Regions from separate parts of the Caballeronia sp. HLA56 genome, predicted to be linked through region 2. Evidence: predicted binding sites of a transcription regulator. Region 2 holds the regulator's gene; each other region holds the start of a gene.
The links. Region 2 encodes LexA, which represses DNA repair genes until DNA is damaged. Its sites were predicted from a motif close to ACTGTATNNNNATACAGT; they were not measured.

Region 1 (10,264 bases), 230 kb from region 2:
GTGGGCAAGAAAAGAAAGCTTCAAATTCTTGTTGACAGTAACTGAAACGACGTACATAATCTCGTTTCTCTGCTGCAGATGCAGCGACGCAAGACGAAGCGGTGCTGAGCAAATTGTTCGGTGCGCTTGGCAGGCAGTCTTGGCGAATGTGCTCTTTAAAAACTAACAGCCGATAAGTGTGGGCACTTGATGGCGCGAGCGGTTCCGACCTTTTGGGGTTGGGACGTTTAGCGAAAGTTATCAAGTCTCACACAGTATTAGAGGAAGGTTTATCTGTCGAAAGACGGATTGATCATCGTCAGTACGTTGAGTGAGCGACCGGTTGGTAAAACAACCGAAAACAGTAACAGGAATTGAACTGAAGAGTTTGATCCTGGCTCAGATTGAACGCTGGCGGCATGCCTTACACATGCAAGTCGAACGGCAGCACGGGGGCAACCCTGGTGGCGAGTGGCGAACGGGTGAGTAATACATCGGAACGTGTCCTGTAGTGGGGGATAGCCCGGCGAAAGCCGGATTAATACCGCATACGATCTACGGAAGAAAGCGGGGGATCCTTCGGGACCTCGCGCTATAGGGGCGGCCGATGGCAGATTAGCTAGTTGGTGGGGTAAAGGCCTACCAAGGCGACGATCTGTAGCTGGTCTGAGAGGACGACCAGCCACACTGGGACTGAGACACGGCCCAGACTCCTACGGGAGGCAGCAGTGGGGAATTTTGGACAATGGGGGCAACCCTGATCCAGCAATGCCGCGTGTGTGAAGAAGGCCTTCGGGTTGTAAAGCACTTTTGTCCGGAAAGAAAACCTGCCTGTTAATACCGGGTGGGGATGACGGTACCGGAAGAATAAGCACCGGCTAACTACGTGCCAGCAGCCGCGGTAATACGTAGGGTGCGAGCGTTAATCGGAATTACTGGGCGTAAAGCGTGCGCAGGCGGTCTGTTAAGACCGATGTGAAATCCCCGGGCTTAACCTGGGAACTGCATTGGTGACTGGCAGGCTAGAGTATGGCAGAGGGGGGTAGAATTCCACGTGTAGCAGTGAAATGCGTAGAGATGTGGAGGAATACCGATGGCGAAGGCAGCCCCCTGGGCCAATACTGACGCTCATGCACGAAAGCGTGGGGAGCAAACAGGATTAGATACCCTGGTAGTCCACGCCCTAAACGATGTCAACTAGTTGTTGGGGATTCATTTCCTTAGTAACGTAGCTAACGCGTGAAGTTGACCGCCTGGGGAGTACGGTCGCAAGATTAAAACTCAAAGGAATTGACGGGGACCCGCACAAGCGGTGGATGATGTGGATTAATTCGATGCAACGCGAAAAACCTTACCTACCCTTGACATGGACGAAACCCGGGTGAGAGCCTGGGGTGCTCGAAAGAGAATCGTCGCACAGGTGCTGCATGGCTGTCGTCAGCTCGTGTCGTGAGATGTTGGGTTAAGTCCCGCAACGAGCGCAACCCTTGTCCTTAGTTGCTACGCAAGAGCACTCTAGGGAGACTGCCGGTGACAAACCGGAGGAAGGTGGGGATGACGTCAAGTCCTCATGGCCCTTATGGGTAGGGCTTCACACGTCATACAATGGTCGGAACAGAGGGTTGCCAAGCCGCGAGGTGGAGCCAATCCCAGAAAACCGATCGTAGTCCGGATCGCAGTCTGCAACTCGACTGCGTGAAGCTGGAATCGCTAGTAATCGCGGATCAGCATGCCGCGGTGAATACGTTCCCGGGTCTTGTACACACCGCCCGTCACACCATGGGAGTGGGTTTTACCAGAAGTGGCTAGTCTAACCGCAAGGAGGACGGTCACCACGGTAGGATTCATGACTGGGGTGAAGTCGTAACAAGGTAGCCGTATCGGAAGGTGCGGCTGGATCACCTCCTTTCTCGAGCTTAAACGCTCGCCCACTCAAGTGTTCACGCTTATCGGCTGTCAGAAAGACAGGCTAAGGGTCTGTAGCTCAGTCGGTTAGAGCACCGTCTTGATAAGGCGGGGGTCGTTGGTTCGAATCCAACCAGACCCACCACCCGGGCAAGCGGTGCTTGAAACGACCAAGCGAGCAGACTGAGTCAGGCACACACGGGGGGATTAGCTCAGCTGGGAGAGCACCTGCTTTGCAAGCAGGGGGTCGTCGGTTCGATCCCGTCATCCTCCACCAATCCTCAATGCACAGCGCTGAACGCGGGGTTCAACGTTGCGCATTGGCGATTGAGCCAGTCAGCGCGGGTAGGTGATCGAATTTGATCATGCTATCGGCTGTCGTTCTTTAACAATCTGGAAGAAGTAGTAAAGAGATTATTCGAAAGCACTTAGAGATGGGTGTGAGTAGGGTAATCAGGGTTGTGATTGTATCAAGTATGAAAAGGTGATCGAAAGATTGCTTTGGAATACGGCACAACGCGAATACTCAACCTATGACGGTGGGCTTAAAGGCAGCAATGCTGGCAGACACACTCGTTATAGGGTCAAGCGAACAAGTGCATGTGGTGGATGCCTTGGCGATCACAGGCGATGAAGGACGCGGTAGCCTGCGAAAAGCGGTGGGGAGCTGGCAAACGAGCTTTGATCCACCGATATCCGAATGGGGAAACCCGGCCCGAATGGGTCATCCTAAGCTGAATCCATAGGCTTAGTGAAGCGAACGCGGTGAACTGAAACATCTAAGTAACCGCAGGAAAAGAAATCAACCGAGATTCCCAGAGTAGTGGCGAGCGAAATGGGATCAGCCTGTACTCTTTATCTGTGTTGTTAGCTGAACGCTCTGGAAAGTGCGGCCATAGCAGGTGATAGCCCTGTAAGCGAAAACAGCGTGGAAGAACTAGGGGTACGACAAGTAGGGCGGGACACGTGAAATCCTGTCTGAAGATGGGGGGACCATCCTCCAAGGCTAAATACTCGTGATCGACCGATAGTGAACCAGTACCGTGAGGGAAAGGCGAAAAGAACCCCGGGAGGGGAGTGAAATAGATCCTGAAACCGCATGCATACAAACAGTCGGAGCCTCGCAAGGGGTGACGGCGTACCTTTTGTATAATGGGTCAGCGACTTACGTTCAGTAGCGAGCTTAACTGATTAAGGCAGGCGTAGCGAAAGCGAGTCCGAATAGGGCGATCAGTTGCTGGGCGTAGACCCGAAACCAAGTGATCTATCCATGGCCAGGTTGAAGGTGCGGTAACACGTACTGGAGGACCGAACCCACTAACGTTGAAAAGTTAGGGGATGAGCTGTGGATAGGGGTGAAAGGCTAAACAAACTTGGAAATAGCTGGTTCTCTCCGAAAACTATTTAGGTAGTGCCTCGTGTATCACCTTCGGGGGTAGAGCACTGTCATGGTTGTGGGGTCCATTGCGGATTACTACGCCATAGCAAACTCCGAATACCGAAGAGTGCAATCACGGGAGACAGACATCGGGTGCTAACGTCCGGTGTCAAGAGGGAAACAACCCAGACCGCCAGCTAAGGTCCCAAAGATTGGCTAAGTGGGAAACGAAGTGGGAAGGCAAAAACAGTCAGGAGGTTGGCTTAGAAGCAGCCACCCTTTAAAGAAAGCGTAATAGCTCACTGATCGAGTCGTCCTGCGCGGAAGATGTAACGGGGCTCAAGCCAGTCACCGAAGCTGCGGATGCATATTTATATGCATGGTAGGAGAGCGTTCCGTAAGCCTGCGAAGGTGCGTTGAAAAGCGTGCTGGAGGTATCGGAAGTGCGAATGCTGACATGAGTAGCGATAAAGGGGGTGAAAAGCCCCCTCGCCGTAAGCCCAAGGTTTCCTACGCAACGTTCATCGGCGTAGGGTGAGTCGGCCCCTAAGGCGAGGCAGAAATGCGTAGCTGATGGGAAGCAGGTCAATATTCCTGCACCATTGTTAGATGCGATGGGGGGACGGATCGCGGAAGGTTGTCCGGGTGTTGGACGTCCCGGTCGCTGCATTGGAGAAGGTGCTCAGGCAAATCCGGGCACATAATTCAAGGGTGTGGCGCGAGCTTCCTCGGAAGCGAAGCAATTGGAAGTGGTTCCAAGAAAAGCCTCTAAGCTTCAGTCTAATAGTGACCGTACCGCAAACCGACACAGGTGGGCGAGATGAGTATTCTAAGGCGCTTGAGAGAACTCGGGAGAAGGAACTCGGCAAATTGGTACCGTAACTTCGGGATAAGGTACGCCTCTGTAGCTTGACTGGCCTGCGCCAGGAGGGTGAAGAGGTTGCAATAAACTGGTGGCTGCGACTGTTTAATAAAAACACAGCACTCTGCAAACACGAAAGTGGACGTATAGGGTGTGACGCCTGCCCGGTGCCGGAAGATTAAATGATGGGGTGCAAGCTCTTGATTGAAGTCCCGGTAAACGGCGGCCGTAACTATAACGGTCCTAAGGTAGCGAAATTCCTTGTCGGGTAAGTTCCGACCTGCACGAATGGCGTAACGATGGCCACACTGTCTCCTCCCGAGACTCAGCGAAGTTGAAGTGTTTGTGATGATGCAATCTCCCCGCGGCTAGACGGAAAGACCCCATGAACCTTTACTGTAGCTTTGCATTGGACTTTGAACCGATCTGTGTAGGATAGGTGGGAGGCTATGAAACCGGAACGCTAGTTTCGGTGGAGCCGTCCTTGAAATACCACCCTGGTTTGTTTGAGGTTCTAACCTTGGTCCATGATCTGGATCGGGGACAGTGCATGGTAGGCAGTTTGACTGGGGCGGTCTCCTCCCAAAGTGTAACGGAGGAGTACGAAGGTACGCTAGGTACGGTCGGAAATCGTGCTGATAGTGCAATGGCATAAGCGTGCTTAACTGCGAGACCGACAAGTCGAGCAGGTGCGAAAGCAGGTCATAGTGATCCGGTGGTTCTGTATGGAAGGGCCATCGCTCAACGGATAAAAGGTACTCTGGGGATAACAGGCTGATACCGCCCAAGAGTTCATATCGACGGCGGTGTTTGGCACCTCGATGTCGGCTCATCTCATCCTGGGGCTGTAGCCGGTCCCAAGGGTATGGCTGTTCGCCATTTAAAGAGGTACGTGAGCTGGGTTTAAAACGTCGTGAGACAGTTTGGTCCCTATCTGCCGTGGGCGTTGGATATTTGAAGGGGGCTGCTCCTAGTACGAGAGGACCGGAGTGGACGAACCTCTGGTGTACCGGTTGTCACGCCAGTGGCATCGCCGGGTAGCTATGTTCGGAAGAGATAACCGCTGAAAGCATCTAAGCGGGAAACTCGCCTTAAGATGAGATATCCCCGGGGCTTCGAGCCCCTTGAAGGGTCGTTCCAGACCAGGACGTTGATAGGTCAGGTGTGTAAGTGCAGTAATGCATTGAGCTAACTGATACTAATTGCCCGTAAGGCTTGATCCTATAACCAGTGTGTTTGAACCACTGGCGAGTTATGCGTGTGCGACAATCGCCACCCAACATTTACTGCTTCTTCCCGGATTGGTTGTGTGCCCACCCGGCGCACGACAACAAGTCATGCCTGATGACCACAGCGAGTTGGTACCACCCCTTCCCATCCCGAACAGGACCGTGAAACGACTCCACGCCGATGATAGTGCGGATCTCCCGTGTGAAAGTAGGTAATCGTCAGGCTCCTCATGCAGCAACAAAAACCCCACCCCCAAACAGGTGGGGTTTTTGCGTTTCTGCAGCGTTTGGCGCGAGAAAGAGTCTTGCTTACATCACGGACGCAAGCACCGAATCTCCATCCAGAAACATTCAAATCCCCTCCAGTCGTCCGTCTCAAGCCCGTCGAAAACCCACATCGACCGTTTACCTCGTCGCCTCGAAATACTGTATAAATATACAGGACAAAAGGGTTGCCGAATGCTCTGGGCATGAGCAGGCTCTTGCATTCGGGTGGACGGGGAAGACTCATGGGTGCAGCACTTTCACTGCTCGATATCGGGCTGACATCGCGCCTGCAGCAGCAGCTTTGGCAAGGCGAGCAGGTCGGCGTGTCGGACGCGGGTGTCGTTTCGAGTGGCTATCGGGCGCTCGATCTGGTCTTGCCAAATACCGGCTGGATGGCCGGCGCCGTCACTGAATTGCTTATCGAAGAATGCGGGGTCGGCGAGGTCAGGCTGCTCGCGCGTTCGCTTCGTGAGTTGGTGACGAAAAGAGGCCGCACCGTCATCTTCGTGGCGCCTCCCTGGATGCCCAATCCAGCAGCGTTCCGGTCGATGAACATCGCGCCGGGCAAGCTGGTCTGGGTCAAAGCGCCCGAGGATCAGGTGCTATGGGCGGCCGAGCAATCGCTCAAACAGGATGGCAGCGGCGCGGTCCTGATCTGGCTGCCCAAGGCGCGGCCCGATGCGCTGCGTCGTTTGCAAGTGGCCGCTCAGGAATCGCAGTCGCTGGTGTTTCTGTTCCGTCCGCTCGATGCCGCGAAGCAATCCTCCGCGGCACCATTGCGCATCGTCTGCAAACCGGTGCTGCCTGCGCACGCGCAGACAATGAATCGTCGCGAATGGATGCAGGTGGTCATGCTCGAAATCGACATCATCAAGCGGCGTGGTCCGTTGCTGGAAAAACCGCTGCAGTTGCGTTTGCCGCTGCAAATGCCGGCATTGCCTGAGCACATTCGTCGCGCGGATCAAGCCAGGAGAGCACGAGAGGTCAATCATGTTGTGGATAGCGGTGACATTGCCGCTTTTATCGCTCGAAGCAGTCAGGCCGCCATCGATGCCGTCGATCTCGACGAATTCGACCTCGCCTGGAACGGGCTCGATGCCCGGTGAAGCGCTCGTCGGCAATTCGGTTGCGAACGCGGACGATTCCGGTCAGCCATGTTTCGCGCTCGCGGATCACGCGCGCATTCTGCTGCCCGATCTCGTCGCGTTCCGCCTCGGCGTGCGCCCGGGCAGCACGCGCTCGCATGCGTTCGCGCTCGCGCCGCGGCTCACTTTGCTTGCCGTCGATATCAGCGAAGAGCAGCGCGCTCTCGAAGCAGTGGCGTTGTCCTTGCTCGCGTTCACGCCGAAGGTCGTGCTTGCACATGCGAATACCGTGTTGCTGGAAGTCGGCGCGAGCATGCGGCTTTTCGGCGGCTTGCGCAGCCTCTTTGCAAAGGTGCGCTCCACGGTGAAAGATTGTGGCTTCACGTCCCGGATGGGCTGTGCGCCGACCGCGTGGGGCGCGTGGCTCCTTGCGCACGCGCGCACGCGACGAGTGGCAAAACGCGTTCGTATTGTGAAAGAGGCAACACTCGTGCGCGCGCTCGATGCCTTGCCGGTGTCTCTCGTGCCGTCGGCGGCATCGCATGGCAATGCGTTCGAGCAGATTGGTTGCGTGACGCTCGCCGACTTGCGTCGCTTGCCGCGCAAAGGCGTGGCGCGGCGTTTCGGGCAGGGCATTCTGCAATGGCTCGCGCAAGCTTACGGGCAGGCGCCCGATCCGCGCGAAGCGTTTTGCGCGCCGGCATCGTTCGAGGCGAAACTCGAGTTGCAGGCGCGCGTCGAAAACGCCGATGCGCTGTTGTTTGCGGCACGCCGGCTCGTGTTGCAACTCGCCGGTTGGCTGAACGCGCATCACTCGGCGGTCAGCGAGTTTTCGCTTTTGCTCGAACATGAATTGGCGGCGCGCAACGCACCCAAGACATCGACGCTCAAGATTGCATGGGCTGTGCCGACGCGCGATGCCGAGCACATTCTCTGGCTGCTGCGCGAAAAGCTGAATCAGGCAACCTTGATCGCGCCGGTGATCGAGATGAAGCTTTTGGCCGACAAGGTCAGCGAGCACGAGCCGCCCGCCGATACGCTTTTCCCCATGCCGGGTTCCGATGCCGACTCGATGGCGCAGTTGCTGGAGCGTCTGAGCGCGCGACTCGGCGCGGAAAATGTCGTGCAATTGAGCGAGCGGGAGGATCATCGGCCGGAAGCGGCGGTGACGGTCGAAACATATCAGCCTGAACGTAAGGCCAAGCCCAAGCGCGGAAAAAAGTCGCGCGCGAAAGAGGGCGTCGAAGCGCCGACGCCAGACGACACGGAAGAAGAAAGCGCGGAATCGTTCGAGCTTCCCGACCAAGCCGTGCCTTCGCAGCCGCGGCCATCGTGGATTCTCGAAACGCCGCAAAAGCTGATGTTGCGCAACGAGCGGCCGTTCTATCGTCGCGCGTTGAAGCTCATCAGCCGGACCGAGCGTATCGAAGCGGGCTGGTGGGACGGCAACGGCGTTCAACGCGATTACTACGTCGCCTCCGACGATCGCGGCCGCATGTTCTGGGTGTATCGCGAGCGTCTGACGGGCGACTGGTTTCTCCACGGGTTTTTTGGATGACGCCGCCATGGAAGATTTGAGCGACCTCATCGGCCTGGGCGGTGGCGACGGCAAAGGCAAGTTCTCCGGCGCGATGTCCGCCTCGGCGTTCTTGCCCGGCTACGCGGAACTGCATTGCCTGAGCAACTTCTCGTTCCTGCGCGGCGCTTCGCATCCGCAGGAACTGGCGGCCGCCGCGCTCGAACACGGCTATACCGCGCTAGCGATCACGGACGAATGTTCGCTTGCGGGCGTCGTGCGCGCGTACGGCGCGATCAAGGAAATCGAGACGCGGGCGCAAGCCGCAGCCGACGCGGCGCGAAAGGCCGGCGAGCCGTCGCCCAAGCAGGCAACGTTGAAGCTGATAATCGGCAGTGAATTGCATCTCACCGATGCCAACGGCGAGCCGTTTTGCACGCTCATTGCGCTGGCGACCAATCGCGAGGGATACGGCAATTTGTCGGAGCTGATTTCGCTTGCGCGCTCGCGTTCGCCGAAGGGAACGTATCGGATTGGTCCGGAAGATTTCACGAATCCCGCCGCCACTCCGCCCGACTCGTTCGATGCCACCGATTTACGCGGCGATATCGCACATCTGAAGCATCTGCCGCACTGTCTCTTGATTCTGGTTCCGCAACGCTTGGCCACGCTTGCCGATACGCTCGATCGCGCTCATTGGCTCGGAAGTTTCGCCGCTGGCCGCGCCTGGCTTGCGCTGGAGTTGTGGCAGGACGGCAGCGACGATGAGCGTCTCGCTTCGTGCCGCGTGATTTCGAAGGCGAGCGGCTTGCCTCTCGTTGCGGCAAGCGGCGCGCTGATGCACGCGCGTTCGCGCAAGCCCTTGCAGGACACGTTGACGGCAATCCGCCTCAATCGTCCGCTGGCCGAATGCGGTTACGCGCTCGAAGCGAACGCGGAGCGGCATCTGCGTACACGCTTGCGCATCGGCGCGTTGTATCCGAAAGAAGCGATTGCCGAGACCTTGAAGGTCGCGAAGCGCTGCACCTTCGAGCTCGATGAATTGCGCTACGAATATCCCGAGGAACTCGTGCCGCCCGGCGAAACGCCAGGCAGTTATCTGCGCAAAAACGTGATCGCGGGCGCGCTCAAACGCTGGCCGAACGGATTGAGCGTGGAAACCATCGGGCAGATCGAAAAGGAGCTGGAACTCGTCGCGGACCTGAAGTACGAGAAGTATTTTCTGACGGTCTACGACATCGTCGCGTTCGCGCGCAGCCGGAAAATCTTGTGTCAGGGGCGCGGCTCGGCGGCCAATTCGATCATCTGTTATTGCCTCTACATCACGGAGATCAATCCGGTCGAGATGAGCATGCTGGTCGAGCGCTTCATTTCGCGCGCGCGTAACGAACCGCCGGATATCGATGTCGACTTCGAACATCAGCGGCGCGAGGAAGTCATCCAGTACATCTATCAGAAGTACGGGCGGCATCGCGCGTCGCTCGCGGCGTCGCTCACCACGTATCACACGAGGAGTGCGCTCAAGGATGTCGGCAAGGCGCTGGGACTGGATGCGTCGCTCATCGAACGGATCGGCAAGTCGCAGCAGTGGTGGGATGGTCCGTCCGCGGTGGCCGGTTATCTGAAAGAAGCGGGTTTCAACGAAGACTCGCACGTGACGAAGCATCTGATCCGGCTTACGCGCGAGTTGCGCGGCTTTCCGCGTCACTTGTCCCAGCACGTCGGCGGTTTCGTGATCGCGCGCGAACGCTTGTCGCGCCTCGTGCCGATTGAAAACGCCGCAATGAAGGATCGCTGCGTGATTCAGTGGGACAAGGACGACATCGATCAGCTCAAGCTGTTGAAGGTCGATGTGCTCGCGCTCGGCATGCTCTCCGCGATCCGGCGCGCGCTCGAATTCATCGCGCTGCGGCGTGGCGTGCCGGATTTCGGCATGACGCATGTGCGTCGCGAGGACAAGGCCGTCTACGAGATGTGCTGCCGCGCGGACACGGTCGGCGTGTTCCAGATCGAATCGCGCGCGCAGCAGAGCATGCTGCCGCG
Region 2 (10,264 bases):
GCATAGTCGTACTGTTCGAGCTTGGTGATGATGAGCAGCGACGTGATCTCCGACTTCATTGGGACATTGCCCGCGATGAAGATGACCGAACCGTATTCGCCGAGCGCGCGCGCGAACGCAAGGGCGAAACCGGTCAGAAGCGCGGGAAAGAGCGCCGGCAACACGACGCGGCGAAACGTCAGCCAGCGCGTGGCGCCGAGACATGCGGCGGCTTCTTCCTGCTCGCGCTCGAAGTCTTCGAGCACCGGCTGCACCGTGCGCACGACGAACGGCAAGCCGATGAACGTCAGCGCCACGAGCACGCCGAGCGGCGTGAACGCCACCTTGATGCCGAGCGGCGCGAGATACTGCCCGATCCAGCCGTTGCTCGCGTACACGGCGGCAAGCGAAATGCCGGCGACGGAGGTCGGCAGCGCAAACGGCAGATCGACGATGGCATCGACGACACGCTTGAACGGGAACGTGTAGCGCACGAGCACCCATGCGACCAGGAAGCCGAAGATCGCGTTGATGACCGCCCCGCCGAGCGCCGCCGTGAAAGTGAGCCGATACGACGCCAGCACACGCGGCCCGGTGACGGCGCGAACGAACTGCGCCCAGTCGAGCGTCGCGGTCTTGGCGAAGGTCGCCGCAAGCGGAATCAGCACCACGAGGCTCAGGTAAGCCACCGTGATGCCGATCGTCAGCCCGAAGCCGGGTAACGCACTCGGCTTTCGGAAAGTGAACGTTGTCATCTTTGCTTCATCCTTGATCGTCCTGCCTTCGGCGCCCGGGGGATAAGCGCACTGTTTTTTAGTCTCGTCATGCGCGGCCGTCTTTGCGGCCGCTTTCATTGCGACTCGAGCGCCTCGCGGCGCCCGGTCTCTTGTCTGCTTACTGCGGCTGATAGATCGAATCGAACACGCCGCCGTCCGCGAAGTGCGTCTTCTGCGCTTTGGTCCAGCCACCGAAGGTGTCGTCGATGGTGTAGAGCTTGAGCTTGGGGAACTGCTTGGTCAGCTCGGTGGGCACCTTGTCCGAACGCGGACGATAGAAATTGCGCGCCGCGATCTGCTGGCCTTCGTCGCTATACAGATACTTCAGATACGCTTCGGCCAGCTTGCGCGTGCCGTGTTTGTCGACGACCTTGTCCACCACCGCCACCGGCGGCTCGGCCAGAATGCTCACCGAAGGAACCACGATCTGAAACTTCTCCGGACCGAATTCCTTGAGTGACAGGAACGCCTCGTTTTCCCATGCGATCAGCACGTCGCCCTGACCGCGCTGCACGAAGCTGGTGGTCGCGCCGCGTGCGCCGGAATCGAGCACGCCTGCGTTCTTGTAGAGCTTGGTCACGAACTCCTTCGCGGTCTCTTCGTTGCCGCCGGGCTTGTGTTGCGCATACGCCCACGCCGCCAGATAGTTCCAGCGCGCGCCGCCCGAGGTCTTCGGGTTCGGCGTGACGATCGACACGCCCGGCTTGGTGAGATCGTCCCAGTCCTTGATGCCCTTCGGGTTGCCCTTGCGCACTAGAAACACAATGGTCGACGTGTACGGCGATGCATTGTCCGGCAGACGCTTCTGCCAGTCCGTCCCGACGATGCCCTTGGAGGCGAGCGCGTCGATGTCGTAAGCAAGCGCAAGCGTCACGACGTCTGCCTGAAGCCCGTCTAGAACCGCGCGCGCCTGGCCGCCGGAACCGCCATGAGATTGCTTGAAGGTGACCGTTTCGCCGGTGTCCGCCTTCCACTTCTTCGCAAAGGCCTGGTTGAAGTCCTGATACAACTCGCGCGTCGGATCGTACGAGACGTTCAGAAACGACGTGTCCGCGTGCGCGGTGGCCGAGATTCCGAAACTGGCCGCCGTGATCGCCAGCGCGGCAAAGATTTGTTTCGCGCCGCCCTTCAATCCAGCCCTGATGCTATGCATTCCCCGTTCTCCGTCTTATCGAATTGACGGAATCAGTCTAAAGGCGAGCTTATATGATTAGAAATAATTGTTTCTCACTTTTTTAGATGCAAAAGTGCTAAAGCGAGGTTTTTCGCAGTCCGAGGGACGAATAGCGACGGTTTGAGCGCGCTGCAGCCTTGTCAGTAAAGGATCTGGCGATGAACTTCAAGTAAAGCTTGAAAAGCGCGAAATACTGTATAAAAATACAGTCATCTGTCCATCCATACAGTGCGCCGAGGCTCCAGCAAGTGACCAAACCCTCAAAACTTACCGCGCGACAGCAGCAAGTGTTCGAGCTCATCCAGCGAGCCATCGACCGCACGGGCTTTCCGCCCACGCGTGCCGAGATCGCCGCCGAGCTTGGCTTCAGCTCCGCGAACTCCGCCGAGGAACATCTGCGGGCACTGGCGCGCAAGGGCGTGATCGAACTCGCGGCGGGTTCGTCGCGTGGCATCCGCCTGTTGGGAGGCTCCGCGCGCATCGACCGTTCGGACGACCTTCCGCATCAGTTCACCTTGCCGCATCAGAGCATCATGCAGTTGTCGCTTCCGCTGGTCGGGCGCGTTGCGGCGGGCAGTCCCATCCTTGCGCAGGAGCATATTTCGCAACACTACGCGTGCGACCCTGCGTTCTTTTCGGGCAAGCCTGACTATCTGCTGAAGGTGCGCGGCTTGTCCATGCGCGACGCGGGCATTCTCGACGGCGACCTGCTTGCCGTACAGAAGCGCAATGAAGCGAAAGACGGGCAGATCGTGGTCGCGCGTATTGGCGACGACGTCACGGTGAAGCGCTGGAAGCGCCGGCCAGATGGCGTGGAATTGGTCGCGGAGAATCCCGACTACGAAAACATCTTCGTGCGCTCCGGCAGCGGCGACTTCGCGCTGGAAGGAATCGCGGTCGGGCTCATCCGCTCCGGCGAGTTCTAACGTACGACTCGAGCGCGCGGCGCGTCAACACCGCCGCCCGCTTCGCCTCCTCGCCCTCGCGCGACGCGGCACGTTTCAAAAATTACAAGCATGACGGCCACCGCTCGCGGCGTGCCGCGGTGCGTCCTATCGTCTGTCGTCTGTCGTCCGCCGTCTGGAGAGTCATCATGGAACGTTTCGCCCGTTTGCTGCCCTTTCGTCAGTTTGGCCGTCTGCGTCATTTGCGCTCGCTGATCTCATGCGCCGTGGCGCGACCTGAAGCGGCGCCCGATCTCTTCGACGAGATGCCCGCGTTGCCGTCGCGTCAACCCGCCTTCGCCCGTGTGTCGCTCAATAGCGCGGTGCATGCGGAATCGGAACAGCGCGCGCCGGTGCGGGTGTATCGCAGTGAGTCGCGGGTAATCATGGTCGGCAATATCGGCGAGGTGTCGCGCATGATCGACCGGTGTATCGACGAGGAACGCGCCGGCGTTAGCAGCGGCATTCTGGCCTGAGCGCGGTCGAGCGTTTGCCGAGTGAATTTGAGTTATGTGCAATGCAGGCAGTCCGCAATCTATCGGCTGCAAGGAATGAAGCTCGGGATATATCCGGCGTGAACATGGTCAATCGTTCTTTCATGTCACCCATGTCACGCCAGGGGTCGTTCCTTCGCATGTCCCGCACTACGCGTTGTTTCGTCGCCGCGCTCGTCATTCTCTTCATCGTTGCAGGGTTAAGCCTTGTCTATGCGTCGCCCTATATCGCGCTGAACCGCGTCAAGCACGCGGCCGATGCGCGCGATGCACAGACCGTCAACGAATACGTCGACTTCCCTGCACTGCGTGAAAGTCTCAAAGAGCAAGTCGGCGCACTGCTGACGCGGCGCGTCGATATCCAGACGAGCGGCAATCCGCTCGCGATCATCGGTGCAATGATCGGCGCGGCGCTCGTAGGGCCGCTGGTGGATTCCTACGCTACGCCCGAAGGCGTCGCCGCGATTTTGAATGGCATTCCGCCGCGGGGAGATCTAGGCGAGCATCCACCCGATGTCGTGCCACCGGTTCGAGACGGTCAGGCGGCGGCGAGTTCACCGCCGTCGGAAGCGGCATCGGGCATGGTTGCGACTCAAGAACCGCCGCGACAACCACCGCAGACCACGGCCGGATATCGCAGCTTCGATACGTTCGTGGTGACCTACCAGCACGGTGCCGGCGATGCGCGGTACTCCGCGATCTTTCATCGGTACGGGTTGATAACGTGGAAGCTGGTCGCGGTTGATTTGAACGGGTGAGTTCGTTGTTGGACAACCATTAAAGTGCCGGTAAGCGCTTCATGGCATTTTTTGCGGCGTTAAGCGTGCGCGGCCGTCACGCAAGGAGACGGCAGCTGGCGGCTGATAGCGCAAAACAGCACTGGCCCGACGCAGGCCAGCCTCATCGCGCAAACCTATCCTCAAACACTTACTTCGGCCCGGTCCGGCTTCGCCGCATAAGCCGCCTCATCTTCCGCTTCGGCCGACTCACCTGCCTGACAAACCGCAACCAATATGCTGCATGACACGCGATCGAGCAGCGGTGTGTTGCCCGCGCCCATCCACCAGCGCGCGAGACCGCTGCGGCATCGATGGCCGACCACGACCAGATCGACCTTAAGAATTTCCGCCAGCGTGGCGATTTCATCGATCGGATGCCCGAATGCGAAATGGCCCTGCGCCTGCAAGCCGCGTTCGCGCAGCCACTCCACGCCTTCTTGCAGGATATCGCGTGCGGCATCCTCGAACCGTCCGCATGCCATGTCGGTCAGAAGACCGGCGCTTTGCGCAATGCTCGAACGCATATCCACCACCGCCAGCACGTGCGTCTCCGCGTTCAAGGCAAGCGCGAGATTCGCGCCCTGACGCAACGCCTTGCGGCCCTCTCTGGAGCCGTCGTAGCACAACAGGATTTTTCGATAGCCTGACATCATGATCTCCCTGCCGCGTAGCCGATGGTGTCGGCAAATCGAGTGCGGCGCATCTTCATCATGGTAGGTCGCCTCATGCGTGGCAACGATGGAAAACGCTTACATGGCAACAAGCGCTAGCGCACACCGTGCCAGAGGCCTGAGCGCCTTGCCAGACAAGCGCGCGGCGCCATTTGCCAAAACAACAGGAAGACGCGATGCACGCTTCGATCACAGGAACGATGCATGCGCTTGCATGCAAAGCGCCGCGCTGGTGCATTGGATTACACTAGCCGGCTGAGTTTTCTCCTCGCAGGACCGCCGCATGACCGACATAAATCACCGAGCTGGCGCGAACTCGAACGCGGCGCCAGCGATCGAATTCAGCGAAGTCAGAAAACATTACGGCGAGCGAAGTGTCGTCGATGGCTTGTCGTTCGACGTTCAGCCTGGCGAGTGTTTCGGCCTGCTTGGCCCGAACGGCGCGGGCAAGACGACGACGCTCAAGATGCTGCTCGGCATTACATCGCCCGACAGCGGCACGATCCGTCTCGTCGGCGAACCCGTGCCAGCGCGCGCACGCTTCGCGCGGCAACGCGTGGGCGTCGTGCCGCAATTCGACAACCTCGATCCCGACTTCACCGTGCGCGAAAACCTGCTCGTCTTCGGCCGCTATTTCGGCTTGACAGGTGCGCGCATGGAAGCCATCGTGCCTTCGTTGCTCGAATTCGCGCGCCTCGAAAGCAAGGCCCAAGCGCGCGTCGGCGAACTGTCGGGCGGCATGCGGCGGCGGTTGACGCTGGCGCGCGCCCTCGTCAACGATCCCGACGTGCTCGTGATGGACGAACCCACCACCGGCCTCGATCCGCAAGCGCGCCATCTGATCTGGGAACGCCTGCGCTCGTTGCTTTCGCGCGGTAAAACCATTCTGCTCACGACGCACTTCATGGAAGAGGCCGAACGCCTGTGCGACCGGCTTTGCGTGATCGAGGAAGGCCGCAAGCTCGCGGAAGGAAGGCCGCGCGAGTTGATCGAATCGGTGATCGGTTCGGACGTCATCGAAATCTACGGACCCGATCCGCAGGCGCTGGCCGCCGAACTGGAACCGTTCGTCGCGCGCACGGAGATCAGCGGCGAAACGCTTTTCTGCTATGTCGACGACCCGCAGCCCGTGCATGCGCGCGTGAAGGGCCGGACGGACGTGCGCTATCTGCATCGTCCGGCGAATCTCGAAGATGTTTTTCTGCGCCTGACCGGGCGCGAGATGGTGGACTAATCAAGCGATGGACACTTTCGATCGATCAGGCGCAAGCATCGAGAAAACACGCGTGCGAGCCAAACACGCCGATACGCTCTCGCCCATGAGCAACGCGCTTCCCGCCAACGCGAGCAACTGGATGTCGGTATGGCGGCGCAATTATCTGGTGTGGAAGAAGCTCGCCATTGCATCGATGATCGGCAATCTTGCCGATCCGATGATCTATCTCTTCGGGCTAGGCCTCGGTCTCGGCTTGATGGTCGGCCATGTCGACGGCGTGTCGTACATCGCGTTTCTGGCGGCGGGCACGGTGGCGTCGAGCGTGATGATGTCCGCGAGTTTCGAGGCCATGTATTCCGGTTTCTCGCGCATGCACGTGCAGCGTACGTGGGAAGCGATCATGCATACGCCGCTCACGCTCGGCGATATCGTTCTCGGCGAAGTGATCTGGTCCGCGAGCAAATCGGTCTTGTCGGGCGTGGCGATCATGCTGGTGGCGGGCGCGCTCGGCTATGCGAGTTTTCCGTCGATGCTGCTCGCGCTGCCCATCATCGTGCTTACGGGACTCGCATTCGCGAGCACGGCGATGATCGTCACAGCCATTGCGCCGAGCTACGACTTCTTCATGTTCTATCAGACGCTTGCACTCACGCCCATGCTCTTGCTCTCCGGCGTGTTCTTTCCGGTCGCGCAATTGCCTGCTTTTGCGCAGCATGTGACGCAGGCGCTGCCGCTTTATCACGCGGTCGAGTTGATCCGCGCCGCCATGCTTGGCCGGCCCGTGCACGGACTCGCGTTGCATCTCGCGGTACTCGCGGCGTATTCGGTCGTGCCGTTCTTCCTGTGCGCGTGGCTGTTTCGCCGCCGCATGATGAAATAAAGGGCGATGAATCATCGCCCTTTATTCCGACAAACGACCACGGATTTACTTCACGCCGAACTCTTTGTGGCCGCCGAAGCCGAAGCGCATTGCCGATAGCATGCGCTCGGGGAAGGCTTCGGCATCGCGCGACCGGAAGCGCGTATAAAGCGCCGCTGACAACACTTGCGCCGGCACCGCTTCCTCGATGGCCGCTTCGATCGTCCAGCGCCCTTCGCCGCTATCGGCCACTTCGGTCGAGTAGCGTTCGAGCGAACCATCGCCCGCAAGCGCGCCCGCCGTCAGGTCGAGCAGCCACGACGACACCACGCTGCCACGCCGCCAGACTTCCGCGACGTCGGCCAGATCGAGCGTGTAGCGCTCGTTTTCCGGCAATTCGGTCGATTCCTTGTGCTTCAAAATATGGAAGCCCTCGGCATACGCCTGCATCAATCCGTACTCGATGCCGTTGTGCACCATCTTCACGAAATGTCCCGAACCGACCGGTCCGCAATGCATGTAGCCGTTCTCGACACGCGCATCGCGTCCGTCGCGGCCGGGCGTCAAGGGAATGTCGCCGCGTCCGGGCGCAAGCGTCGCGAGAATCGGATCGATACGGTTCACCACTGCGTCATCGCCGCCGATCATCATGCAGTAACCGCGCTCCAAGCCCCAGATGCCGCCTGACGTGCCGACATCGACGTAATGCAGGCCCTGCGATTTCAGCTCGGCGGCGCGGCGGATATCGTCCTTGTAGAAGCTGTTGCCGCCGTCGATGATCACGTCGTCCGGGCTCAGAATCTGCCGGAGATCGTTGAGCGTGTCCTCCGTGATCTTGCCGGCGGGCAGCATGAGCCAGACGACGCGCGGCGTGGCAAGTTTTGCGACCAGATCGCCGAGATCCTTCGCGCCGGTCGCGCCTTCGCTCGCGAGTGCGTCGGTTGCTTGCGGACTGTGGTCGTAGACGACGCATTGATGCCCGTCGCGCATCAGGCGGCGTCCGATGTTGCCGCCCATGCGCCCCAGTCCCACGATGCCAATCTGCATGTCCGTTACTCCTTGCCGTTGTGTTTGACGCGTTCGATCTGCTTTTTCGCTTCTTCGTAGACGCGTTCCGGCGTGAAGCCGAATTTGGCCTGAAGCGCCTTCAACGGTGCGGACGCACCGAACGTATGCATGGCGAGCACGGTGCCGAGCCGGCCGACGTAGCGGTCCCAGCCGAGCGTGCCGGCCTGTTCGACCGCAACGCGAGCATTCACGGCATTCGGCAACACCGATTCCTTGTAGGCTTCGTCCTGTTTCTCGAAGAGGTCCCACGAAGGCATCGATACGACGCGCGCCGCGATGCCTTCGGCCTTCAGCTTCTCGTAGACGCCCACGCACAGCGCGACTTCGCTGCCGGTGGCAAGCAACAGCACTTCGGGCGTCTTGCCGCCTTCGGTGTCGGCAAGCACGTAAGCGCCGCGCCGCACGCCTTCAGCCGACGCGTATTTCTTGCGATCGAAGGTCGGCAGCGGCTGACGCGTCAGCACGATGCACGACGGCTCCTTGTGATACGACAGCGCGACGCGCCATGCTTCGCCGACTTCGTTGGCATCGGCGGGACGCAGCGTGGTGAGGCCCGGCACGCCGCGCAACGAAGCGAGTTGCTCGATCGGCTGGTGCGTCGGTCCGTCCTCGCCCACGCCAATGGAATCGTGCGTGAACACGTAGACCACCGGCAGTTCCATGATCGCGGAGAGGCGGATCGGCGGCTTCATGTAGTCGCTGAAAATCAGGAACGTCGATGCATACGGCCGCATGTTGGACAGCGCGAGTCCATTGGCAACCGAGCCCATGCCGTGCTCGCGAATGCCGAAGTGCAGATTGCGGCCGTCGTAGCTCTTTGCCTCGAAACTGCCCGCGCCGTCGAACTTCAGATTCGTTTTCGTCGATGGCGACAAGTCCGCCGCGCCGCCGATCAGCCAGGGAATGGACTGCGCGATGGCGTTCAGCACCTTGCCCGACGACTCGCGTGTGGCGATTCCCTTTTCGTCCGGCTCGAAGGTCGGAATGCTCTTTTCCCAGCCTTCCGGCAGCTTCGCTTCGAGCATCAGCGTGAGTTGCTTCGCGAGATCCGGATAGTCCTTGCCGTAGGAATCGAACTGCTTCTTCCAGGCTTCGTGCGCCGCCTTGCCGCGCGCGCCCATGCCGTCGGCGAAATGTTGCACTACGCCGTCGGGCACGAGGAACTGCGCGTCTTCCGGCCAGCCGTACGCGCGCTTCGCAGCCTTGATCTCATCGGCGCCGAGCGGTTCGCCGTGCGCGGCCGCCGTGTCCTGCTTGTTCGGCGCGCCCCAGCCGATGATGCTCTTCACCACGATCAGGGTCGGCTTGTCGGTGGTCGCCTTCGCCTTGTTGATGGCCGCTTCGAGCGCGGCGGCGTCGTTGGCGTCGTCGACGTGCAGCGTGTTCCAGTTGTAGCCGTGAAAGCGCGCTTCGACGTCGTCGCTATACGCAAGGTCGGTGTGTCCTTCGATCGTGATGCGGTTGCTGTCGTAGATCCAGATGAGGTTCGACAGCTTCAGGTGCCCCGCGATCGATGCCGCTTCGTGCGAGATTCCTTCCATCATGTCGCCGTCGCCGCAAAGCGCGTAGACACGGTAATCGAATAGCGGCGAATCGCTTTTGTTGAAGTGCGCTTCTTTCCAGCGCGCGGCCATCGCCATGCCGACGCTGTTGCCGAGACCCTGACCGAGCGGACCTGTCGTGGTTTCGACACCGGTCGTCATGCGGTATTCCGGGTGGCCCGGCGTCTTGCTGTCGAGCTGACGAAAATTCTTGATATCGTCGATCGAGATGGCCGGCTTGCCGGTTGGCTTGCCGAACTCGTCGACTTCCTTCACGCCGGACAGATGCAGCAGCGAATAGAGCAGCATCGACGCGTGCCCGACCGACAGCACGAAGCGGTCGCGATTCGGCCAGAGCGGCGCGTCGGGATCGTAGCGAAGATGGTTCTGCCACAGATGAAACGCGACTGGCGCGAGCGCCATCGGCGTGCCGGGGTGACCCGAATTGGCTTTTTGCACGGCGTCCATCGACAGCGTGCGGATGGTATTGATCGTGAGCGTGTCAAGATCGGCGGAAGACTTCGGCGTTGCTTGAGACATGAGCGACGACTCCTTTGCTAAGGGCGCGCTGTGGCTGAGGGCGCCGCAGCGGGCAACCAGGACCATCGAGCAAGTGTAGTGCCTTACAGCCGGCACTGCATCGCAAGTGACACGTGCGGCGCGCCGTCGCCCTTATCTGGCGGTGATTCCGGGGCGCGGACAAGCGGCGGCGTTACGGCGGGATACGGACGCAATGCATCCTTGAAGCTTTGCAAAAGTAAGG
Region 3 (10,264 bases), on a different contig from region 2:
GAAATTCTGGTGACCTTGCGTGCGGTCCCAGATCGTCATGAGCGGTCCGATGCCGAGCGTGGCGATATCCGCCGCACGCGAAAGCAGCGCTTCGTTCACGGCCGCGCCGCCGGAGAGCGTGTGCCATTCCACGTCGATCTTGATTCCGGCGCGCTCGCCTTCCTTCTCGATGAGCTTCTGGTCCTTCACGACCTTCAGCAGCAGCGAGCCGATGCCGTATTGATCGGCGACTTTCACTTCGCCTTCAGCATGCGCGCATTCGAAGGGAAGCGCGATCGATGCGATCAGCGCGAGCGCGGCCATGCTGCGATTGCTTGAGCCTTTGATCGTCATGCGGGGATTTTTGCCGTGGATTCGTCGCGCCAAGACGATGAAATGTACAAGCCGTCTCGTCACGCGCGAACCAAGAAAACGCCATACGGTTATCTCCGTGCGAGATAAGGTGCGCGGCACGGCACTTGCACATGCTTACTGAATATCCTTAGCGCAAATCATGCGTTCCGATACGCACGTTCGCTGGCTATCATGTTTAGTCTGTCGGCTCGCCGTAAAACGAACGCGCGCGCTGCTTTACCTTTCATGGAGCGTTCACCTTGACTCGAAACACCTCATCGCGTCAGCCGCTGGTCGTCGGTATCGGCGGAACGACGCGGCCGGCATCGTCGACCGAGCGTGCGCTGGCTTTTTCGCTGCGCGGCGCACAGGAATCCGGCGCGCGCGTGCAGTTGTTCGGCGGCGCGTTCCTGCATAGCCTGCCGCACTACGCGCCTGAGCATCGCAATCTGACCGACGAGCAGCACGAACTCGTCGAGGCGGTGCGTATCGCCGACGCAGTGATCATCGCGACGCCGGGCTATCACGGCGGCATCTCGGGGCTGGTCAAGAACGCGCTGGATACGCTGGAAGAGCTGCGTGAGGACGAACGCCCTTATCTGGATGGGCGCGCAGTCGGCAGCATCGTGACCGCTTACGGATGGCAGGCAGCAGGCACCGTGCTGACGTCGCTGCGTTCGATCGTGCACGCGTTGCGCGGCTGGCCGACGCCTTTCGGTGCGACCGTCAACACGCTTGAAACGCGTTTTGAAACCGCCGATACGTGCTCCGACCCGAAGGTCGTCGAGCAGCTGCGCACCGTGGGCCGTCAAGCATCGAGCTTTGCGCTCGCATTCGCCGCGCACGATAGCGACGCTTATCACGATGTCGAACGACGCGTGGCCGTCGCGCAGAGTTAAACGACGTCGCCTTAACGAAAAAGCCTTCGCCGTGCGTGGCGAAGGCTTTTTTTCATGGGCGCTACGGCTTGTTCGCGCTCGCTATCACTAAGCCGATTCGGGCCATCCACCGAACTTGGCGATCTCGTCCAGCGCAAGGCGTGCACGTGGCGCCTGCTCACGTTCGGCAAGCGCTTCGGGCAACGCCTCTGCCTCGCCATGATGCGCGATGGAGATCATGCTCAAAGCCTGATAGCGCTCGGGAATGGCGAAGGTATCGCGCAATTTCGCTGCATCGAAGCCGCCCATCGCATGGGCGGCGAGGCCGAGTGCATGCGCCTGCAACAATACGGCAAGACCCGCGGCGCCCGCGTCGTAACTCGCGCTTGGATTGATGGTGCCTTTGGCCGTGAGCGTGTCCGCAAGAACGGCGATGAGCACCTGCGCATGCGCGTTCCACGACTGATTGAACGGCACGAGCGTGGCGAATGCGCGCTCGAACGCCGCTGCATCTTGCCCCTTCTCGAACACCACGAAACGCCACGGTTGAACGTTATAAGCGGACGGCGCCCAGCGTGCGGCTTCCAGAACCGCGACTACCTGTTCACGCGCTACGGGCTGTTCTGCATACGCGCGCGGACTCCAGCGCCCTGCAAGCAGCGGATGAATGTCGATATCGGTTGGGGCGGGACGATGTGTCATGCGTTTATCTTCGATGGATATGACCATGCTTCATATGCGAAGCTTGGCAGTCAAGGGAATGCATCAAGTGTCGCCGATGCGCGCGGCATGGACAAGTCGCTTCAGGCGTTCATCTGTTCGAGATGCGCGAGCAGCTTCGTCACCATCCACACGACGGTAAGTCCAAGCAACACGAAGAACGCTGCAAGGGGCGCGAGGATATGGACCGATACGAAGCCCGCGAGTCCCATCATCACCGCCGATACGAGCAGCAATGCGCAACCGAGTATCGCGCTCGTCAATCCAGCAATGTGGGGAAACAGCGAGTTGCCCTTGGCCATCAATGTCGGATACATGGCGCCTGCGCAGAAGCCCATTACGAGGACCGGTAGCGCAAGCGTCCACACTTGCAGACCTATCGTCAACGAAAGCAATAGCATCACGATGGATGCGCCCGCCATGATCCGCGAGCCATACTTGAGCCGTTGTTCTGCTGTCGGCAGACGCAGGCTGTGAATACGGTTGGACAGGCCGCCGAGAAAGTACATCAAGCCGATGCCAAGCGCGAGGTAACCGAAGTAAGTCGGCGGCTTATGCAACGTGTTCTGCACCATGAAAGGCCCGACGATGTTGAACACGAGCAGAATGCTGTAGCACAGTCCTTGCGCAAGAAAGCAGCTCTGAAAAACCGGGCTCGACAAGACCTTGCCCGTATTCGCGACGAGCGTACGCAATTCGAGTCGAACAGGCTTGGGTAATGTCTCGCGATAACGCCACACGAGCACCCACATGACGATCGAATACACGAGCAGAAACACGAGACAGGCCTTCCAGCCGAACCACTCCTGCAAGTGCGCACCGATCACGGGCGCAATGATCGGCGCGAGTCCCCAAGCAATCGACATGTAGGTGAATGCGTGCAGCAGCGCCTGGCCTTTGAATGAATCGGTGATGATTGCCTTGGCGAGCAGATTGGTGGCCGCAATGCCGAAGCCCTGCAAACAGCGCGCCAACAGGAATGTTTCGAGGCTCGGCGCGACGAGTGACAGCAGACAGCCGACCGTATAGACGACGAGTCCGAAGGCCAGCACTGGCTTGCGGCCGTATGCGTCCGCTATCGGACCAAATACGAGTTGGCCTAGCGCATAAGCGGCCATGTAACTGGATACGCTCGACTGGATCGCTTGCGGCGAGGTATCGAAGAAGCGCGCCATCGCGGGCAGCGCGGGAACATAGATGTCGATTGCGAGCTGCCCTGCCGAAGCGAACAGGCATACGAGAAACAACAGATAGCGCGGCGAATTCGATACGCGCGCGACGGTACTGGTGCGGCTGGGAATGTCGGATGGCATGGAGGCGTCGGGAAGCGGGTGGCGATGTGCGATGGCATCGCAACGTATTGTGCCTGCATGAGCGGGATTTGGCGTAAATGTCCACTGCACGCGCGGGGATTGGTACGATCTCAGGCTCGAGACCATGAATGCAGCACTGAGGAGAAAGGAGCAAAAAATGCTTGAATTACGGCCCGGTTGCGAATGTTGCGACAAGGACTTGTCGCCCGCTTCATCGGAGGCATTCATCTGCTCGTTCGAATGCACATTTTGCAGCGACTGCACCGAGCAAGTGCTAAAGGGCACGTGTCCGAACTGCGGCGGTGAACTGGTGAAGCGTCCGCGACGACCGGCGGAGAAACTGGAGAAGAACCCGGCATCGACGAAACGAGTCTTTAATCCAGCGTGCCGTTGATTAGTTCGGATGCCGTATAAAATCGAGTTTGACGGTCAAAACTTGACCTTGATCTGAAAGCCGAGCGTGAACGGCAAGTCGCTCGAAGGAATGGGCGGAATGAGGATGATGTTCGCGCCCACGCGCTTATAGTCCACCATGATGAGCGGCGCGGCCACGGGGCCAAGCGTGTGATTGTGCCCAATGCCCCAGCGGCCGTAGTCATAACCGGAGATCAAGCCACCCATGGCTGCGAGCCGCACGAAGCCCCAGTGAAGGAACTCGGGCGCCCAGACGCCGCCGCCGTAAAACGAAGGCTTCGAGAGCGAGTTGCGGAAATAGCCGCCGGTCACTGCCCATTGCGGCGAGACCCAGCATTCCACGCCAATGCCGGGATTGAACTGCTCGAAGTGCTTATCGGGATGAACGTGATGCGAGCCGATCATCGCATCGATCCAAACGCCGTCAGAGCACAGCGCGGCGTGCGCCGACGGCGTCCAAGATACCGTGATGGCAGCGAGCGCCGCCGCACACGCGGCGCGAGCGAATCGGAAACAGAGTGGCCATGAGCGCATGATTTAGGCGTCTTATTTTCGAGATGAAGGTCGTCGCGAACTCTACCTGATCGTGCCATTTTCGTGTGATGAACTGACACGCACGTGACGAATGCGCACTTTCCTTTTTCGGAGGAAACTCGTTTTTCGCGTCGAGGAGATACAGATCGATGAAAGTTTGGAAAATCTTGCAAAGCGTCGCGCTATTCGCGTTGATCGCAACGAGTGGATGCACGCCGCTTGCGGTCGTCACGCACAGTGTGTCCGCGAATGAATCGAGCGTGCCGCCCGGGATCTATCAGTTAGATGCACATCACTGGAATGTGAGCTTCGACGTCGATCATCTTCATTATTCGCGCTTTGTCATGCGTTTCGACAAGACGGCCGGACAGCTCGACTGGAGCGCGGATGGCATGACGGGGAGCACGGTACATGTGACTATCGACGCCGCGAGCGTCAATACGAATGTGCCGTTGCTCGACCGGATGGTGAAGGGCCCCGACATGTTCGATGTCGCGCGTTATCCGAACATCGAATTCGTCAGCACCGGCTTCACGCGTACGGGCAACGACAAGGGCACATTGGCAGGCAATCTCACGATTCGCGGAACGACACGACCCGTCACTCTGGATGTCACGTTCAACGGGCATTCGGTCGATCCACTGACCAAGCTGGAAACGTTAGGCTTCTCGGCCAACGGTCATTTCAGCCGCGCGCAGTTCGGACTGACGACGTGGTATCCGGCAGTCGGCGACGATGTTCACGTCGCCATTCAGGCCGAGTTCGCAAAAGAGAAGCAGTGAAGCGCTGACACTTACGCCGCGGTCCAGTCGAGCACGACCTTGCCGCTGTTGCCCGAAAGCATGGTGTCAAACGCGCGCTGGTAGTCGTCGACGGGGAATGTGTGCGTGAGGATCGGCGAAAGATCCAGACCACTTTGCAGCATTGCGACCATCTTGTACCAAGTCTCGAACATTTCGCGCCCGTAAATGCCTTTGATCTCAAGGCCTTTGAATATAACCTGATTCCAGTCGATCGCAGTTTGCGCGGGTGGAATGCCGAGCAGAGCGACTTTGCCGCCGTGGTTCATCGCTTCCAGCATGGCGGTGAAAGCGCTCGGTACGCCGGACATTTCCAGGCCGACGTCAAACCCCTCGGTCATGCCGAGTTCTTGCATGACATCGCGCAAATTTTCATTGGAAACGTTGACCGCTCGCGTTGCACCCATCTTGCGGGCAAGTTCGAGACGATATTCGTTGACGTCCGTAATGACGACATTACGCGCTCCGACGTGCTGCGCAATGGCGGCGGCCATTACACCGATGGGTCCGGCGCCGGTAATCAGCACGTCTTCGCCGACAAGGTTGAACGAAAGGGCAGTGTGCGTCGCATTGCCGAAGGGGTCAAAGATCGCGGCGAGGTCGTCGGAGATATCGGGCGGAATTTTGAACGCGTTGAAGGCAGGGATCACGAGGTATTCGGCAAACGCGCCTTCGCGATTCACGCCAACGCCAACGGTGTTGCGACACAAGTGACGGCGACCTGCGCGGCAATTGCGGCAGAAGCCGCATGTGATGTGACCTTCGCCGGAAACGCGATCGCCGATGGCAAAGCCGCGGACTTCCTGTCCCATCTCGACGATCTCACCGACATATTCATGGCCGACGTGCATCGGCACCGGTATCGTCTTCTGCGCCCAGTCATCCCACTTCCAGATGTGGATATCCGTACCGCAGATTGCAGTCTTACGGATGCGGATGAGGACATCGTTATGTCCGACTTCCGGCCGCTTGACGTGAGTCAAGGTAAGACCGGGGGCGCGTTCGAGTTTGGCAAGTGCTTTCATTGTTGGTGTTCCAGGCGGTTGTGTCGCGGCGCTGCTTGTGACCGCGCCGTGCATCTGAAGGTCGGGAGACGTGTCCTGACTTTATGCGCATAAAGGACCCTGCGAAGCGTGAGTCCTAACCGATCACACCAAGCGAGCGGCCCACGCGCGCGAAGGCATCGACTGCGCGGTCGATGTGTTCGGCGGTGTGGGCGGCGCTCATCTGCGTGCGGATGCGCGCGCGGCCCTTTGGCACGACAGGGTATGAAAATCCGATCACATAAACGCCTTCGTCGAGAAGCGCGTCGGCCATCTTCGAAGCGAGTTGTGCATCGCCAAGCATGACGGGAATGATCGGATGCTCGCCGGGCACTAGATCGAAACCTAAAGCGGTCATCGCTTGCCGAAACCGCGCGCCGTTTTCGCGGACGCGTCGCCGGAGCGCGGCGCCTTCATCGCTATCCAGCAACTCAAGCACTTTCAGCGACGCAGCCGCAATGCTCGGCGCAAGCGTGTTCGAGAACAGATACGGCCGGCTGCGCTGCCGCAACAAGTCGATGATCTCCTGATGCGCAGCCACATATCCGCCTGACGCACCACCAAGTGCCTTGCCGAGCGTACCCGTAATGATGTCGATTCGATCGAGCACGCCGCAATACTCGGGCGTCCCGCGTCCGTTCTCCCCGATGAATCCAACGGCATGCGAGTCGTCGACCATCACCAGCGCGCCATAGCGCTCAGCCAGATCGCAGATGCCAGCAAGATTGGCGATGATGCCGTCCATCGAGAACACGCCGTCAGTTGCGATCAATTTGAAGCGGGCGCCGGCTGCATCGGCTTCCTTCAAGCGCGCTTCGAGGTCTGCAAGATCGTTGTTCTTGTAGCGCAAGCGCTTTGCCTTGGAAAGACGCACGCCATCGATGATGCTCGCGTGGTTCAACTCATCGCTGATGATTGCATCATCCTCGGTCAGCAACGTCTCGAAGAGCCCGCCGTTCGCGTCAAAACAGCTTGAGTAAAGAATGGCGTCGTCGGAGTGGAGGAACTTCGCGACTTGTTGTTCCAGCGCTTTGTGTACCGTTTGTGTTCCGCAAATAAAGCGAACGGATGCCATGCCAAAGCCATCTGCTTCAAGTCCGGCTTTTGCGGCATCGACCAAGCGAGCGTCGTTCGCAAGACCGAGATAATTGTTCGCGCAAAAATTGAGGACGGTGCTCCCGTTGGCAAGGCGGATCTCCGAGGACTGCGGGCTAGCGATGACCCGCTCGCTTTTGTAAAACCCGGCGGCGCGAATCTCGTTAAGCATAGTTTGCAAATGGGAGAGGTATCGGTCTTTCATCGGCATCTTTCCAGTATCCGGCTGTTCGAGAGTAGATGCAGACCAGCCAAGCTCGGCCACACCTTTAGCCCTGTTATAGTTCATTCATTGCATTGGACAGGTTCGGTATTTCGAACCGATTTCCAATATATCGAACACTCTAAGGGAATGCAGCGTTCATGACAAGTTCTGTCACAAGCGGCAAGGCCGGTGATTCCTCAGCCAGCGGAACTGCGCCACCGCGCGTTGGCGAGCAGATTCAGCGTCTACGCAATGAAAGGAAATTGACACTCGATGACTTATCCAGGGCCGCTGGCGTTTCGAAATCGATGCTATCGGAGATCGAGCGGGACAAGGCCAATCCAACTATTGCCGTGGCGTGGCGGCTAACGAACGCACTGGGTATTAGCCTCGATCAGCTATTTGCGCAGCAGAAGGCCGGTGACGTCATACGCGTTGCAGGTCCGCATGAGATTCCGACGTTGAATGGTGATAACGGCGGCTATCAGCTTCGCGTGTGGGGACCGATTGAGCTGGCTGGAAAATTCGAATGGTACGAGCTCACGTTGCACGCGGGTGCGGCGCTCATCTCGGACGCGCATGAGCCAGGCACGCGGGAGCATTTGACCGTGTTAAATGGCGCGATCGAAATCGAAGCATCAGGTGCTGCGAAGCGACTGAAGGCGGGGGAAACCGCACGTTACGCTGCCGACGACGGTCATGTCATTAGGAATGTCGGGCGAGGCGAAGCAAAGGCTTTGCTCGTGGTTATACATGGGTAATGGCCCGACTCGCGAGTCTGCGGTTTTCCGCGAGCAGGTGCTCCGCCTCTCCTCCAGCGCACAGCAACGGTGGCATGGCACTTCTTTATGCGCATAAATTTCTGGCGCGTCCTGCGAAGACGTAGCATCCGTCTGCGTCGCGCGGCCGCCTTACGTGACTCGCCGCGCACTCCCACGCAGGACTGAACCGCCCATAAGCGAAACCGCACATACACGCAAGGCGACTGGCGAGACCCTACTTTCATGGCGGCAAGTACTGTATATTTATACAGTACAAAGACCAGTCGGAAGGGGCGAATCATGGAGTCGAACGGCGAGCATCTCAGCAGGAAGCAGTTTGCACGTGCGGTACAAGATCTGGACCGCATTACGCGACAGATTGCGGGCCGATACATCGATCTGGGCGTGCCGTTGACCTGGCGTTTGCTGCACGCCATCGAAGCGGAAGCCGTGGCGGACCTGGGCTTCGCTGGCCGGCACGAGGCTGCGTTGCGCGAACTTTTTGCCCGCCCCGACGACTTCCATTTCCCCGAAACCGACGACGTGGTCGATGTCGCCTCTTCCGACGCTTTGCCGGCAGTATTCGCATTCGCCGTCGACGCCTACGAATGCGCTGCACGACAAGGCCGACCGCAACTGGCCATCGCCGCACACTGACATGCGAGCGATGCACGCCGCACATCGCTAGTCATCAGGCGGCAAAGTCCGCCGCCATGTCCGCATCCGTGCGCGCCATAAGTCTGCCGCTGCGGCAGGCCAAGCGGAACGCGTCGTAATCTTTTTCGACTTGATCCGCATAGGAGCTCGCGTATCGGACGAGCACTTCCGCCATGCGATCACCAGAACCCAGATAGCCGGAAATCTCAAGCGCGCAGCCGCTTGCCTTGGCATGCGCGCGCGCGAGCGCCCAGCCGCATAGCGACGCGTATCCGCGAAAGGCCTCGCCGCTGAATGTTTCGAGGTCGGCGGATATTTTCATGTCGCGCAGTTGGCGAACATAAAGCGGGCGTCCAACCGGGCCTGACGCCCAGCCTAGAAAAGGATCGCTCGCCGCCTGCATCAGGCGTTGCCCGTGAACGATGCGATGCCCGTCGTGCGTATGTTTCGTCGCGCCGACGTAGCGCGCCACCACGGACGTCGATGCCTCTTTCAACTGCAGGAAGAGCGCCTTACCAAGATGATCGGTAAGCAACAACACGAAGCATCGCGTTCCGACACTTCCCACTCCAACCACTTTGAAAGCGATGTCCTGAAGCGCGAATTGCGACAAAAGCGCGGCGCGCTCGGATGTCAGCGTCGAAACGTAATCGCGTATGAGCGGAGTCAGGATCGTGTGCGAATCGCCTTCGAGCTTCATCCACTCGTCGTCCTCGTCGACGAGCGTGCTTGCGCCACGAATATGAAAGATCGCGGGCGGCGCGTCGCGAATTCGCCAGGCATCGCCCGATCGATCGGCGAGCTTCGGCAGCAGCTTTTCATGCGTGCGCCGGCTCGCGCGTTCGCTACCGCGCTTGATCCGACGTTTCACGTCTTCGTTTTGCACATCGTCGTACATCCTGTCGAACGTAATTCGTTCGTACCAAAGATCCAGCACGCCCATCTCGGCATACTCGCGCATGTGCTGCTGATAGCTCTGGGCCGCTTCGAAGCAGAGTGCTTCAGAGCCCGCACGCCCGTGGCCCAGATGCCTGCCCGCGACCGCCACGCTCGCGACGAGTCGCTTGACGTCCCATTCCCATGGACCTTGTGCGGTTTCGTCGAAATCGTTCAGATCGAATACGAGCGCACGCTCAGGCGTCGCGAACCCGCCGAAGTTTGATAGGTGGCAGTCACCGCAGATTTGAACGGTCAATCCACTCGAAGGTGTACTAGCCAGATCGTGCGCCTGAACAATCGCGCTGCCACGAAAAAAAGCAAAGGGCGATGCCAACATGCGGCCGTATCGCAGCGGAATCAGCGCAGGGACGCGACCCATGCTGCTTATTCGCAGCAACTCGATGGGATCGCGATCGATGTCGCCGACAGCCTCTTGCGTGCCTCGTGGTGTTCGCTGACGCGCGGCACGTCCGCTAGCCCGGCGTTCCTGCCACGTCGACGTCGATTGCCCCGAGTCTGATGCGAAGCCTTCGCCCATGGATCACCTCTCGTTATTATTCGAAGTACGTCAC

Region 1: a site for LexA is predicted at 5,779-5,796, ahead of imuA (translesion DNA synthesis-associated protein ImuA). Genes of this name have one in related genera too.
Region 3: a site for LexA is predicted at 8,352-8,369, ahead of ACYQ47_RS06315 (DUF2471 family protein). Genes of this name have one in related genera too.

The regions. Positions count from the first base shown of each region.
Region 1 is NZ_BAAHOB010000005.1:1,650,746-1,661,009, forward strand. It holds rRNA gene ACYQ47_RS27295 (16S ribosomal RNA) at 356-1,888, shown strand; tRNA gene ACYQ47_RS27300 (tRNA-Ile) at 1,953-2,029, shown strand; tRNA gene ACYQ47_RS27305 (tRNA-Ala) at 2,086-2,161, shown strand; rRNA gene ACYQ47_RS27310 (23S ribosomal RNA) at 2,467-5,347, shown strand; rRNA gene rrf (5S ribosomal RNA) at 5,465-5,578, shown strand; gene imuA (translesion DNA synthesis-associated protein ImuA) at 5,863-6,726, shown strand; gene ACYQ47_RS27325 (Y-family DNA polymerase) at 6,611-8,263, shown strand; gene ACYQ47_RS27330 (error-prone DNA polymerase) at 8,271-10,264, shown strand, end outside.
Region 2 is NZ_BAAHOB010000005.1:1,883,480-1,893,743, reverse strand. It holds gene cysT (sulfate ABC transporter permease subunit CysT) at 1-734, opposite strand, end outside; gene ACYQ47_RS28435 (sulfate ABC transporter substrate-binding protein) at 874-1,908, opposite strand; gene lexA (transcriptional repressor LexA) at 2,178-2,855, shown strand; gene ACYQ47_RS28425 (hypothetical protein) at 3,023-3,349, shown strand; gene ACYQ47_RS28420 (DUF2939 domain-containing protein) at 3,508-4,125, shown strand; gene ACYQ47_RS28415 (universal stress protein) at 4,287-4,796, opposite strand; gene nodI (nodulation factor ABC transporter ATP-binding protein NodI) at 5,101-6,051, shown strand; gene ACYQ47_RS28405 (ABC transporter permease) at 6,137-6,913, shown strand; gene gnd (phosphogluconate dehydrogenase (NAD(+)-dependent, decarboxylating)) at 6,959-8,023, opposite strand; gene tkt (transketolase) at 7,945-10,041, opposite strand.
Region 3 is NZ_BAAHOB010000001.1:1,385,183-1,395,446, reverse strand. It holds gene ACYQ47_RS06365 (ABC transporter substrate-binding protein) at 1-333, opposite strand, end outside; gene ACYQ47_RS06360 (NADPH-dependent FMN reductase) at 594-1,232, shown strand; gene ACYQ47_RS06355 (nitroreductase family protein) at 1,320-1,913, opposite strand; gene ACYQ47_RS06350 (multidrug effflux MFS transporter) at 2,015-3,244, opposite strand; gene ACYQ47_RS06345 (DUF1272 domain-containing protein) at 3,402-3,638, shown strand; gene ACYQ47_RS06340 (hypothetical protein) at 3,674-4,192, opposite strand; gene ACYQ47_RS06335 (YceI family protein) at 4,342-4,974, shown strand; gene tdh (L-threonine 3-dehydrogenase) at 4,986-6,017, opposite strand; gene ACYQ47_RS06325 (glycine C-acetyltransferase) at 6,133-7,335, opposite strand; gene ACYQ47_RS06320 (helix-turn-helix domain-containing protein) at 7,494-8,096, shown strand; gene ACYQ47_RS06315 (DUF2471 family protein) at 8,397-8,753, shown strand; gene ACYQ47_RS06310 (DUF2252 domain-containing protein) at 8,788-10,230, opposite strand.